Regions from separate parts of the Enterococcus saigonensis genome, predicted to be linked through region 1. Evidence: predicted binding sites of a transcription regulator. Region 1 holds the regulator's gene; the other holds the start of a gene.
What was found. Region 1 encodes LexA, which represses DNA repair genes until DNA is damaged. Its sites were predicted from a motif close to CNAACANNTGTTNG; they were not measured.
Positions count from the first base shown of each region.

Region 1 (7,478 bases):
TATGTTAATTGCCTTTTTAGCAGGAACATTTCCAGCTAATCGCGCAGCACGTTTAGATCCAATTGATGCATTGCGCTATGAGTAAAAATTTTTGTTTTAAGGAGATAGCTGCTTTTTTGTGAAATGGAAATAGCGGTTAAAAGCGTAAGAATTCAGCTATAACTGATTGCCAAACGATTAGCTGATTTAAGCTTAAACTAGCTTTTATAGGCAAAAAACTTCAGGAAACCGCTTATGTGGCATTTCCTGAAGTTTTTTATTTGAGTTTAATTCTTAATTTTTGATCAGGTAAATTTGTATCATTGATTGCAGAATCAACATATTTTTGTAGAAAGGGTGTGTATTTAGCTACTTCTTTATAAGCAGGTGATTTTTTTAGTTGCGTTCTTTTTTTTAACGAATAATTGTCTTGACCAGTAAAATAATTGTAATTCACTTCGCCTATTAAATTGGCTGCCGGTTCCAAAATACTCTTATTGCGAATATTTTGATCTAAAAGTTGCTGATAGGCTAATCTTTCCCCATCTTTTAGGAAAAGCTGTTTTAAATAGGTGTTATGATAACGGAGATCTTTAGCAGTCTTTTTATTTTCCTTAGCCCATAAGTCGACATCAACCGTTTTGCGCGTATAAGAAATGTTGTCTGGTGTAAGCTTTAATTCACCATAAGCATGATCGGCAATAGCAAAAGAACTAGTAACAACTTCTATAATATCGGTTTCTCTAGTAGGATCTTTTATAATATCTTGAGCATGAATATGACCGGAGAAAACTATTGGCACATGATAGTGTGCTAAAAGACTTTTAAGCGTTTGAGCATTTGACAAAACGTAACCTTTGTAAACAAGAGGATTATGAATAAAAAGATTATGGTGCATAAAGACAATTGGAATTCTTTTGTTGTTTTGTGCTCCTTTTAAACACTCTTTTAGCCAAGTCAATGTTTCTTTGGTTATTTGGCCACCCGTATGAGGTTGCGCACGACTTGGCTGGATGGGATACTCATTTGTATCCAAAAAAATGAAGTCGTATTTTTTATTAATTTTAAGCGCATAACTCAGAGAACTTTTGTCTACACTAGTTGCAAGGTTATAACCATCTGGAAAAAATTTTTTAAAATCAGCAGGTGAAATTTGGGCAATACGTTTCTTAGTATCTCCACTATACTTGCGTGCCCAGCCATCAAAAATATCGTGGTTTCCTGGAATTGCTAAAACTTTTATACCAATCTTTTGTAAAGGAGAAAAAATTTTTGCCATTTCTTTGGCACTTTGCTTTTCGCCGTTAAGTGTTAGATCGCCCGTTAAGATGATTGCTTTTGGCTTTACTTTTTTTGCTTTGTCAATAAAGGCAGTTAAAGCTTCTTGTTGATAATCCAAATCCTTACCGGCTGCAGTCTTTTTGATAAATTGAAATTCTTTCCCATCATCGTGAAGAGATGGGGCAATAAAATGAATATCCGTAGCTACCCAAAAAGTATTGTTTTTTGAATCGAATGCTGTTTTTTCAGCCTCTTTGTAGCAACCTGTCAAAACTACTCCTGTTAGAGTCAGTAGTAGCATTAGTATTTTTTTCATCTTCCACACTCCCGCAGGTTATCATAGCACAAAGTCGTTAATGATGTTAAAAACTTACCAAATTTTCAGTACAAGATTAACGAGTTGTGATGTTTTCAGAAATGTGATTCACGCATCGCTTTTTCTAAAAGCTATTAACGCCAGTACTGAATACTTTCAATAAGTTAGCCGGGTATCATTTTTACCAAGCTATCATTGGAAGATAGCGAATCTAACTTCCTTATCAAACATGCAGTATTTGCTTTAAGGAATTCTATCTTGTATAATCAGTAATCACAGGCTTTAAAAGTAATAGCTAAGGTAAACTAAGGAGAAAAAAATGAATCAAAAAGAAAAGATGCTCGAGTTAATTAAGAAAAAACAAGGCGGTGGCCGAGTAAAAGAAATGCAAGCACCAAAAAATGATCGTAAAAATATGCGAAAAGGTCCTAAAATTTATAACAAATAAGTAAAAATCGTACTCTCTAGTTGAGATAGTACGATTTTTTTATTTGCAAGTATTCGCGTAATAAAAAAATAGCAATATCTATAAAAAGTCTCGCAACGATTATATTTGTATTATTTAAGTAGCTTCATTTCAATTATTATGTTGTCAGACACAAAAAAAGATTTGACGTAAAAGTCCTGAGACTAATCTGTCAAATCTGAAAAATAATTTCTTATCAAAGTAATATTGAATGGCTATTAAGAAATTTTATTTGTATTGATGATAGGTATTTTGGCCTTTTTGGTTATAAGGATAAAATTTACGAATACTTTGACGATATTTTTTTTCGTCCCACATGGTAAACCAAATTAAAAAGGGAGGTACAAAAATCAAAGCGGCTAATGCAATACCATAGTGACTAATGACAAAGCTGACAATTAAACCCAAAACGATTAAAGAAATATTACGAAATGTATTCATCCTTTTCACCTCAATTAAAATATACGAACAAACGTTTGTATATTGATTATACGAAAGTATGTTCGGTTTGTAAAGTAAAAAAATAAATCCTCGAAAATTTCGAAGATTTATTTTTACCTTCTTAAAGTAAATCACGATAAAGGCCAACTACTAAACCCAAGATTTTAACATTTTGCAAGATGATAGGCTCCAGATAATCATTTTCTGGTTGAAGTCGGATATAATCACGTTCTTTGAAAAATCTTTTACAGGTTGCTTCGTCTTCATCAGTCATGGCAATTACAATATCTCCATTATTGGCGGAGGCTTGTTTTCGAACGATGACTTGATCGCCATCCAATATACCAGCATTAATCATACTTTCACCACGGATTGTTAGCATGAACAAAGAGCCACTGTCGTTTAATAAGTGTGGTGGAATTGGGAAAAAGTCTGATGCTTCTTCTACGGCTAAAATTGGTTCACCAGCTGTTACAACACCGAGCATTGGAATTGTTTCTGGTTGAGCTCCGATTTTTTCAAGCCCTAATTCGGTTAATTCAATTGCCCGTGGTTTTGTAGGGTCACGTAAAATTAAACCTTTCTTTTCTAAACGGGAAAGATGACCGTGAACAGTTGATGTGGAGGATAAAGAGACTGCTTCACCAATTTCTCGCACAGTAGGAGGATAACCTTTTTGCGAGACGCGATCGTGAATAAATTTTAAAATTTCAATTTGGCGATTTTCTGTGCGTTTAGCCATACTGCACCTTCTTTCTTTAATAATTTAAGTTTAGCATAAAGTATAAAACAAATCAAACAGACGTTCGCTTTGGGTTTGTGGTTGTCAGAGCGCTTTTTTTTAGCTAAGATAAGAAAAGAGTTGTGTTACTAAATAGTTTAAAGTTCATAATAAAAAGGGGATTTTAAAATGCTATCACAAGAAAAATTAGCACGTATTAATGAGCTGGCAAAAAAGAAAAAAGAAGCTAGCTTAACTGATGCAGAAGCACGCGAACAAATAAATTTACGTGAAGAGTATCTAAAAGCTTTCCGTTCAGGTATGCGACACCACATTGAAGGAATGAAAGTTGTTGATCCTAAAGGAAACGATGTAACACCGGATAAATTAAAGGAAATTCAAAAACAAAAAGGTTTACACAATCGGGATTGATATTTAATTGCTTTTCTAGTAATAATCCGCTACAATGAGGATGTAAACAATAAAGGTAAAAAAAACCTAAAATAGGAGGAAGCACAATTGTTTGATAAAATCGATGAATTGAGCGTTAACACCTTACGTACATTAAGTATTGAAGCAATTCAATCTGCAAATTCTGGTCATCCAGGGTTACCAATGGGAGCTGCACCGATGGCTTATGCTCTTTGGACAAAACATTTGAAAATTAATCCTGCCACATCTCGTAACTGGGCTGACCGTGACCGTTTTGTATTATCTGCAGGTCATGGTTCAGCATTACTTTACAGTCTACTACATTGCGCAGGTTACAAAGTTACAATTGATGATTTAAAAAACTTTCGTCAATGGGGTAGTAAGACACCTGGACATCCGGAGGTAAATCATACGGATGGTGTTGAAGCCACGACTGGTCCTTTAGGTCAGGGTATTGCAATGGCTGTTGGTATGGCAATGAGTGAGGCGCATTTAGCAGCTACTTATAATCGTGATAATTTTAATATCATTGATCACTACACTTACGCACTTTGTGGTGATGGTGATTTAATGGAGGGTGTCTCACAAGAAGCAGCGTCAATGGCTGGACACATGAAATTAGGCAAACTTGTCGTTTTATATGATTCAAATGATATTTCTTTGGATGGACCAACTTCAAAAGCTTTCACAGAAAATGTTGGAAAACGTTTTGAGGCTTATGGTTGGCAACATATTTTAGTAAAAGATGGCAATGATTTAGAGGCAATTTCTGCTGCAATTGAAGAAGCTAAAGAAAACGCAGACCAACCAACACTGATTGAAGTCAAAACAATTATTGGCTTTGGTGCACCGAATGAAGGTACAAATAAAGTTCATGGAGCTCCCCTTGGAGTAGAAGGCATCGCCGCTGCTAAAAAAGCTTACGATTGGAATTATCCCGATTTTACTGTACCTGAGGAAGCTTCAAAACGTTTTAAAGAAGCAATCAATGATCGCGGACAAAAAGCAGAAGATGCTTGGGATAAAATGTTTGCAGCGTATACGCAAGAATATCCACAATTAGCAGCACAATTTAAGGCTGCTTTTGCTGGGGAACTTTCTGATGGTTGGGATGCACAATTGCCTGTTTACGAAGAAGGAACGTCACAAGCAAGCCGTGTATCAAGTAAAGAAATGATTCAAGCTTTATCTAAAGCTGTGCCAACTTTATGGGGCGGTTCAGCAGATTTGTCATCGTCTAATAATACTATGGTGGCAGCAGAGAAAGATTTTGAACCTGGTCAATACGAAGGTCGTAATATTTGGTTTGGCGTTAGGGAGTTTGCCATGGCAGCTGCTATGAATGGTATTCAACTACATGGGGGCACCCGCGTGTACGGTGGAACATTCTTTGTGTTTACAGATTATTTGCGGCCAGCATTGCGCTTATCAGCAATTCAAAGTGCACCAGTTGTGTACGTTCTTACCCATGATTCTGTGGCTGTTGGTGAAGATGGACCAACGCATGAACCAATTGAACAGCTAGCAAGTGTGCGCTGTATCCCGAATGTTCAGGTTATTCGTCCGGCTGACGGAAATGAAACAAGAGCAGCTTGGAAAATTGCGATGACAACGACAAACAAACCAACTGTTTTGGTTTTAAGTCGCCAAAACTTACCGGTTTTACCTGGGACAAAAGAAAATGCTGATGAAAATGTTGCAAAAGGTGGTTATGTTCTTTCACCGCAACAAGGAGAAAAACCAGAGGGAATTTTACTTGCAACTGGTTCAGAAGTTGACTTAGCAGTGCAAGCGCAGGCAAAATTGCAAAAAGCTGGAAAAGATGTTTCGGTTGTGTCATTGCCGAGTCTTGATTTATTTGAAGCTCAAAGTGCAGAATATAAGGAAAGTGTTTTACCGCATGATGTAGTAAAACGAGTTGCAATTGAAGCGGCTTCCCCCTTTGGATGGGAAAAATATACGGGCTTTGCGGGAAAAGTAATTGCAATTAATCACTTTGGTGCATCTGCTCCTGGCGAAAAGGTACTTAGTGAATTTGGATTTACTGTTGAGAATGTCGTCGATGTTTACAATTCATTATAATTAAACTATTAAAAGACTCTTATAAGCTGATTTTCCTAACGGTTTATAAAGAGTCTTTTTTGTTTTTGTGGAAAAATAGACGAATTTTCGAAAAAAACATTTAAAAAACTTTTTAAATGTTGCGTATATTAAATATTTGTTACAAAGAGAGAATCATTTGATTAGCAAAAAAAATCAAGCTATAATACATATACTTAGTTATCTTTATATTTATCTTAATTTTATATAAGTTTTTATCATCAGGAGGAAGAAAATGTCAGAGTATCGTACCCGTAGTGAAAGACATCAAAAAAAACAAGTGACTTTTCAATATAAATTTACTGGTAAAAAAGCAATGTCACTAGTTGGTGTAGGCTTGGCATGTACACCAAGAGTGATGGCACTAATGCCAGCACACAGTGTACATGCAGCTGAATTACAAAGTCAAGGCGTAGATAACACGGCCAATCTAATTAATCAGATCGGTGGGGCTGCCTCTCAAATTGCGCAAGAAAATGACTTATATGCTTCTGTTATGATTGCCCAAGCAATTCTAGAAAGTGGAAATGGATCTTCTGTTTTGGCACAGGCGCCATACTATAATTTGTTTGGTGTAAAAGGAGCGTATAATGGACAGTCAGTCACTTTTCCTACTCAAGAATACTTAAACGGCCAATGGATAACCATGAACGAACCATTCCGTCAGTATAATTCTTACTGGGAATCTTTAGCTGACCATGCTTATGTATTACGCAGTACAAGTTTTGCTACTGGGACAGCTCACTATGCAGGCGCTTGGAAGAGTAATACTGCAAGTTATCTAGATGCGACAGCCTATTTAACTGGACGTTATGCAACGGATCCTACGTATAATCAAAAATTGAATTATTTAATTACAGCTTATAATTTGACGCAATATGACACACCAGCTTCTAGCTATGGTCAAACGAGTTATACTGTACAAGCACAAACAAATGTGCATGATGAAACTTCCGTTGAAAATACTGTGCCTGCTTCACAAAGCCAAACAACAGGTAGTGTATACACGGTTGTTTCAGGAGATACACTCTGGGATATCGCTGCAAAGTATGGTACGACTGTTGACCAACTAATGTTAAACAATGGACTATCCAGTGATACAATTATGGTTGGGCAACAACTTAATGTATAAATTTAATAATTAATAACCGCTTCTATTCTAAAACTACCGGCTAAATGAATTTCTGGTTAGTAGTTTTAGAATAGTTTTTTTAAGACAAAATATTCGCACAAAGGTAATAATTTCGTTATTATGTAAATAAGTACAGCTGTTTTTTTCAGCTAATACAAGGAGGAAGTAACATGAGTGAAATTTATCAATCTGTTTTGGATTTAATTGGTCAAACTCCCATTGTAAAACTTAATCATTTAGTTTCAAGTGATGATGCTGAATTGTATGTAAAATTAGAATTTTTCAATCCTGGTAGCAGCGTAAAAGACCGCATTGCCCAAAGTATGATTGAAAAAGCCGAAGCACAAGGAAATTTAAAACCTGGTGGAACAATTATTGAACCCACTTCTGGAAATACCGGTATTGGCTTAGCGATGGTTGGCGCTGCAAAAGGCTATAATGTCATTTTAGTTATGCCAGACACCATGAGCATTGAACGTCGCAAATTAATGCAAGCGTATGGCGCAAAATTAATTTTGACTCCTGGGTCAGAAGGGATCACAGGCTCCATTAAGCGTGCAGAAAAAGAAGCAAAAGAAAATGGCTACTTTTTACCTTTGCAATTTGAAAA
Region 1 covers NZ_AP022822.1:1,409,799-1,417,276, reverse strand. Annotated here, with positions in the region: gene EsVE80_RS06700 (ABC transporter permease) at 1-85, shown strand, start outside; gene EsVE80_RS06695 (metallophosphoesterase) at 257-1,576, opposite strand; gene EsVE80_RS13995 (hypothetical protein) at 1,896-2,024, shown strand; gene EsVE80_RS06690 (hypothetical protein) at 2,271-2,483, opposite strand; gene lexA (transcriptional repressor LexA) at 2,605-3,225, opposite strand; gene EsVE80_RS06680 (DUF896 family protein) at 3,394-3,636, shown strand; gene tkt (transketolase) at 3,724-5,718, shown strand; gene EsVE80_RS06670 (glucosaminidase domain-containing protein) at 5,972-6,868, shown strand; gene cysK (cysteine synthase A) at 7,039-7,478, shown strand, end outside.

Region 2 (7,478 bases), 230 kb from region 1:
TCTGCGCTTTCCCTCATGGATTTCTCGGCAATTTCATCTAACGCTAAATAGTTATCTTGCGTGCGGGTATAAACGACATTAACACCAATCTTTTCTAGTGCAGCCCCAATCTTTTTTACTGTTTGAAGTGTTAATTCTTTTTCAATTAGGGTCCCATCATTACTTTCTGCACCAGTATCGATACCTCCATGACCGGCATCTAAAACAACTTTTAATTGCGTTAATGTAGGATTCACTTTACGTAAACTGGTTGTAATTTGGGTATTTTCTTTTTTTACCCAGCCTATATTGCCATCGTTAGTATTGATTTTAATCCAACCATTTTGACTCCCTAAATACATCCCCCACTCACCACGATATAATTTGTCAATCGTTGTACTGTTAGAGTTGGGATATTTTTTTAAGGCAACATAATCATTTTCCGTTTCAACTGTCGTACTGTACAATGCTGGATCAACATGAATTTGCACCTTTTGGGAACTAACTGTTAAAGATTTATTATCTGCAACAGTCATAAAAGATGTCTTATTTGATAATGGTACTGGCTGGGATTGTATTTCATTTTGCTCTTTTCGTTGCCAAATTACGCCAAAAAAGCCAAGCATTATCATTAAAATGCCGATTGTAAACTTAAGTTTTTTCATCAATTAGCCAACCTATATTTTTTGATATCTTTATTTTACCTTAGTTTACTTAAATAAACCTAAAAAAACTATCCTATACTTAGTATAGGATAGTTTTTTTATTTTCGTGACAATTGCTTGTAGCGGTCATACCAAATATCGATATAGCCTTCTGAAAAAGGACCTTTACCATTATTAATCCAATCAACTAATATTTTGACGTTTTCTTTTAAAATATAATCAACGTCTTTAGGATAATGCATGAGTTTACTATGCTGCTCATATTCATCCACATCTAGTAGCCGCTTTTCACCATCAGGAAAAACCTTGATATCAAGATCATAATCAATATACTTCAAGGCCTCCTCATCTAATAAATAAGGTGAAGCTAGATTACAATAATAAGAGACACCTTTTTCACGAATCATGGCAATGACGTTAAACCAACACTTCTTATGAAAATAAACAATAGCAGGTTCTCTAGTCACCCATCGTCTACCGTCAGACTCTGTTACGAGTGTGTGGTCATTTACGCCAATCATCGAATATTCGCTGGTTTTTAAAACCATTGTATCTCGCCACGTACGGTGCAAATTGCCATCATGTTTATAACTTTGGATTGTTACAAACTCGCCTTCTTTTGGAATTTGCATGCTATAACCCTTCCCTTTTAACCGTGATGGTATGTTGGGTATGTTTACACCGACATCGTAATTATTATAGCAATAAAAACAAAGCTTGACTAGAAATGTTTATTCACCGTTTGCTTTTTTCCAACAGTTCTACCAACTTTTGCTGTGGTTTAGGGAATACATAGTTACTAAATTCATTAAATGGGACAAAGTGTCCTTTTAAAGGTTTCACAAAATCTGGTTGTGCAACTCCATAAAAAAGCAATACATGCCATTTCAAGTGACTAAAAATATGTCTAATTTCGCCTAAATGACGCTTTTGCCAAACGACATTTTGCGGCAAATTAGCTGGTAGCGTTAATTCTTCTGCCACACTAAAAAGATTGAGCGTTTCTTCTTTAGCAAAGTTTTTTTGCGCTGCTTCAAAAACTTCACGGTTTACTTCTACTAAAGGAAACGTCCACATTTTTGCCAGTAGTCCCTCATCAGGCCTTTGCACCAAAAGATACTCTCCAATTTCATTAGTAATTGCGACCGAAAAATAATAAACATCTTTAGGTTTGGCGGCTTTTGTCTTAACAGGAAACCTGTCTTGTTGTTGTGTCTGGTAAGCAAAACAAAAGTTTTTTAAAGGACAATTTGTGCACACGGGTTTTTTTGGCGTACAAACACCTGAACCTAAATCCATCAATGCTTGATTAAAATCTCCCGGTGCCTCAACAGGAATCAATTGACGTAAGACTGCGTCAAAAACGTTACGACTGGCAGGTTTTGCAATATCAGCGTCTATGCCGTATAGACGGCTAATCACTCGCATTGCATTACCGTCAATTGCGGGTTCTGCTCGTTGAAAAGCAATACTAGCGATGGCACCTGCTGTATAAGGACCAATTCCTTTTAACGAACGAATAGCTTCAATTTCATTTGGAAAAACACCCCCAAATTCAGTCATAATTTGCTGCGCTGCTTTTTTTAAATTACGAGCTCTGGAATAATATCCCAGTCCTTCCCAAACTTTTAAAAGTTCTTGCTCATCACTTTTGGCTAACGCTTCTATCGTCGGATATTTTTCTGTAAACCGATAAAAATAGGCAATAACAGTCTCTACGCGCGTCTGCTGTAACATAATTTCTGAAATCCAAATAAAATAAGGATCACGGCTCTGACGCCAGGGTAAGTTACGGCGTTTTTTTTGGTACCATGCGATAAAATTGGTTTGAAGCTCTTCTATTTGTTTTTTACTTAAATGCTCACTTTGTTTGTTCATCAATAAAATGCTGAATCTCCTCTAGAGCAAAACCTTTTTGATAAAGGCTTTGTTTGACTTTTTGATTGCGAATATGGGGGGCTTTATTTTGATGGCGTCGCCATAACTTTTCACCGGCTTTTTTTAAGGCTTGTATCTCTGTTTCTTTATCTGCCTCTAATTCTAAGCTATCTAATACTTGAGATGCCACATCTCCACTAAAACCCTTTTGGCGTAAAGAAACTAGTAGTTTTTGTTTCGTTTCTTTAAAACTTTTATTGTGGATTTTTTTAAGTATCTTTTCAGCAGTGCGTTTGGCTATTTCAACTTGTTCTTTGTCTTTATATAATTCAAGAACATTTTCAATTAGTTCTGGCTTTAATCCTTTTTGACGTAATTGCTGTTTTAACACGCTAGGTCCCTTGTCACTTAGTCGCATTTGCGTCCGAACATAACTCTCCCCATAAACCTTATCATCCAAAACACTTAAGTCTTTTAAATGACGGATAATTTTTTCTTGGTCAGAATTAGGAATTTCTCGCTCCTTTAAGTAACTGCGCACTTCTTTTTCAGAACGCAACTGATAACTAATATAGTTTAAAGCTAATTGTACACCGAAATCATAAGAGGCGTTCTTTTTTATTTTTTCTACGTCTTTTTCCGCTAGTTCCGTTCCTTTTAGCAAACGAAACTTAACCAATAAATCTTCAGAAACACGTAATGTTTCTCCGTCTGATAAGTCGACTTCATAAAATCCCTGTTTTCCTTTGACTACTTTGGCTACTGTTAGCATGAAAATCCCCCTCTCTGAATTTTTGCTAAACAAAATAATCGCAATAAATTTTTAAGCGAATATACGTTTGTAGTGTACCATAAAAAACCAGGAGGCTAAAGCTTTCCAGATTGTTTTGTTTCCCTAACTATTGTGTTAAGATAACTACAGTAAAATCAGACAAAAATGCGAAAAAATTTTTTGCATAAATCAAGGAGTTTTTTTATGGAACAAGTTGTAAAACATGGTCAAAAAATAAATGTTACCATTAAGCGTTTAGGCATTAATGGAGAGGGAATTGCCTATTTTAGACGCCTAATCGTTTTTATTCCAAAAGCTTTGCCCGGTGAAAAAATCCTAGCTAAAATTACCAATGTTACCGCCAAATTTGCCGAAGCAGAACTCATACAGATAATCCAAAAGAGTCCTGATCGCATTGACGCCCCTTGTGTTTTTTATGAAAAATGTGGTGGGTGCCAATTGCAACATTTAGCTTATAAGAAACAATTAGACTTTAAACGCGATTTATTGCAGCAAGCATTAACGAAGTTTAAACCGACCGGCTATAGAAATTACAAGCTAAAAGAAACTATTGGTATGGAAGACCCGTGGCGTTATCGCAATAAAGCGCAATTTCAACTACGTTACAATTTTAAAAGACAAAAAGCAGAGGCTGGTCTTTACGAGACAGCTTCTCATAACTTAGTGGCAATTGATAATTGTATCGTCCAAGAGCCCGATACTCAAACAGTGATTAATACTGCCGTTCAACTCATTAACAAATATCAAATCCCCATTTATGATGAAAAGAAAAATAGCGGTATTTTAAAAACTATAATGGTACGAAAAGGAATCAGAACAGGCGAAATACAACTTGTTTTTATTACCCATACGAATAAATTGCCACAAAAAAATAGTTTAATTCGGGAGTTAACGCAGCGAATCCCCCAACTTGTTTCTATTATGCAAAATGTACAGAATAAAAAAACGTCTTTAGTAATGGGGGCTGAAACAGAACTTTTATGGGGAAAAAAAAGCATTGCTGAAGCCTTGGATGAACTGGAATTTGATCTATCTGCCCGCGCTTTCTTCCAATTAAATCCTTATCAAACAAAAATACTGTATGATGAAGCACGTATTGCTTTAGCATTATCGTCACAAGAAACTTTAGTCGATGCATATTGTGGTGTGGGTAGTATCGGTCTTTCTATGGCAAAAATAGCCAAAGAAGTTCGGGGAATGGACACGATACCTCAAGCAATTGAAGACGCCAAACGAAATGCCAAACGTTTAGGTGTTCATAACACATATTATGAAACAGGAACCGCTGAAGAGCTTCTACCAAAATGGTTACAAGCAGGGTTTAAACCTGATGCTATTGTCGTTGATCCACCGCGAACAGGACTAGACCAACAACTATTACGCACTTTAACTCAGCAACCTGTTAAAAAACTCGTGTATATTTCTTGTAATGTTTCTACGCTGGCCAGAGATTTAGTTAGTTTAGCTCAGGTTTATGATATTCATTATTTACAATCTGTTGATATGTTCCCTCAAACCGCTCGTTGTGAAGTAGTGGTAAAAATGACAAAAAAGAAATAAACATTACACATATTAATTAACAAAAATAGGGCAGCAAATATTTTTAAAAAAAGAAGAGCCCACTTGGCGTAAATTTGACTTTTGGGCTTTTTTCTCATCAAAAAAAGAACCGTCAAATGACGGTTCAAAAAAATTTTTTCTTAAAATTTAACTGGTGTTGCAGTCGCTTGTAAGACTTCATTTAACGCTTCAATATTTTTACGTCCTTCATTTTGCATCCATTCTCTTGCTGCATCTTCGCCACCTGTGATAAATGGTTCAACCCCATTTGCCCATGTTGCACGACCACATAAGACACCATTAAACGTTGAGCCTGCTTCTTTAGCAAATTTCAATGTTTCTTGGAATAATTCAGCGGTAACACCTGCTGATAAGAAGATAAATGGTAAGTCTGTTGCTTCTGCTTGTTCTTTGAAATACCCCATTGCTTCTTCTTTTGTATACGCAACTTCACCTTTTGCGTAACCTTCTACATAGTTCATGTTAACCGGAACTTCCATTTTTAATACATCTACACCATAGCGTGGTTTGGAAAATTCTTTCATCATTTCGATCACTTTATGTGGTTTTTTCAGCGCATATTCTTTAGTGCTAGCATCGGCATCGTTTGCATCATAAGAAACCAATTCCAAGAAAAATGGTAAATCTTCTGCGGCGCATTCAGAACCAATTCGTTCCATGAAGGCTTTCTTTTGATCGTTGATTTCATCACTTTCATCAACATCATAGTAAAGTAAGAATTTACATGCATCTGCCCCTGCTTCTTTTAGACGTTTCACAGACCAAATAGACAAAATATCTGGCAGACGTCCAGGTGTAGAGGCATCATAACCTGTTTTTTCATACGCTAGTAATAAGCCGGCATTTTCATCGCGAACACCAGCCGCTGGCAAACCAAATTCTGGATCTAGTAAGATGGATGAAGCATATTGAGTTAATTCAGAAGACACGATTTTTTTAAAGTCTTCAATTTGAACAGCCTCTGCCTCTGTGTCTTGGTATTTATTAATCATTTTCTTTAACGCACCACGTTGATCAATCGCAAGTGCAGAAATCACACCGTTTTTGTCACTTAATTGTTTGATAAAGGCTTTTTTTGCTTCTGTTGTCATTTGTATATTCCTCCTAAAATTTTTCTATACTAAAGACACTTTTATTTGAGCGAATAATTTTTGATAATTATCCAAATTAACGTGTCCAGTTACAGCTTCTTGCGCATTAAGCATACCCAAAACATTGGCTTTTTTCAAGACATCACTATCTGAATCACCGTTATTTATCGCTGATGTTAAACCAGCAACTGTCGAATCGCCTGAACCTACCGGATTGATGACATCAATTTTGGGAATTTCGACGTGATAAAATTTATCCTGATGTTTAGCAAATGCACCTTTTGCCCCCATTGACACAACAATCCATTCAATTCCAGCAAATAACGAATCATTCAGTGTTTCTTTTAAGATATGAATATCTTCACTAACATCTTTACCTAATAAATCAGCTAATTCTTCCGTGTTTGGCTTAATTAACAATGGTTTTGCTTTACTTTCTAAAACTAATTTTAATGACTCACCTGAACAATCTAAGATGACCGGCTTGTTATTTTTGTTACAAATAGCAATCATTTGGGCATAAAAATCCTTTGGCAACCCAGCTGGCAAACTCCCTGAAAAAGACAAGATCCTTGCTTTTTCCACCAACTTAGTAAAATGATTTAAAAAATCTTCTGCTTCTGTTACTGAAATCACTGGTCCGCTTTCCAGAATTTCTGTTTGCATCCCTTCATGCAAAACTGCAATACAGTTTCTAGTTTCACCACTAATTTGGCTAAATGAATGCGCAATATTTGCTTCATCCAAATCTTTTTTAATACTTTCGCCCAAAAATCCACCCAATAAACCACTAGCAATTACTTCGTCATCTAACTGTTTTAAAACACGTGTTACATTCAGTCCTTTACCGCCCGCCGTCTTCTTTACGTTCGTTACGCGATTGACTGTATCAAGTTTAAAAGTATCTAGGGGATATGAAATATCAATCGACGGGTTCATCGTAATCGTTACAATCATAGCTATTCCTCCACTTATTTTTAATCAAGCATTAATCGTGATACTCGCCACGGTCCCATTTTGCTAAAAATTCATCAAAGTAATGAGAATCAGCTTGTTCTGGTTTTGGTCCTTCAACTGCATTGATTTTTTCAATTAATGCTTGGTTTTCTGGCGTTTCTTTATATTCAGCTTTGATGAAAGCCTCAATAATATCGTTGATTAAAAATTCTCCGGTAATCTTTCCTCCAAAGCCAATCACGTTTGCGTTTAATTCTTCTTTGGAATAAATTGCCGTCGTCATATCCCGCACTAATGCAGCTCGAATACCAGGTACTTTATTTACCGAGTTGGTAATCCCAACACCTGTTCCACAAATTGTTACACCCAAATCTGCAGCACCACTAGCTACAGCCTCCCCCACGCGCTTACCATAAATAGGGTAGTGTGTGCGGGTAAAGTCATACGTTCCACAATCAATTACTTCATAACCTTTACTTTTCAAAAAATCAGAAACTGCGATTTTTGTATCTGTCACAATATGATCACAACCAA
Region 2 covers NZ_AP022822.1:1,177,838-1,185,315, reverse strand. Annotated here, with positions in the region: gene EsVE80_RS05555 (N-acetylmuramoyl-L-alanine amidase) at 1-644, opposite strand, end outside; gene ntdP (nucleoside tri-diphosphate phosphatase) at 743-1,276, opposite strand; gene mutY (A/G-specific adenine glycosylase) at 1,380-2,522, opposite strand; gene recX (recombination regulator RecX) at 2,506-3,294, opposite strand; gene rlmD (23S rRNA (uracil(1939)-C(5))-methyltransferase RlmD) at 3,499-4,875, shown strand; gene lacD (tagatose-bisphosphate aldolase) at 5,016-5,987, opposite strand; gene lacC (tagatose-6-phosphate kinase) at 6,012-6,944, opposite strand; gene lacB (galactose-6-phosphate isomerase subunit LacB) at 6,976-7,478, opposite strand, start outside.
Region 2: a site for LexA is predicted at 3,351-3,364, ahead of recX (recombination regulator RecX). Genes of this name have one in related genera too.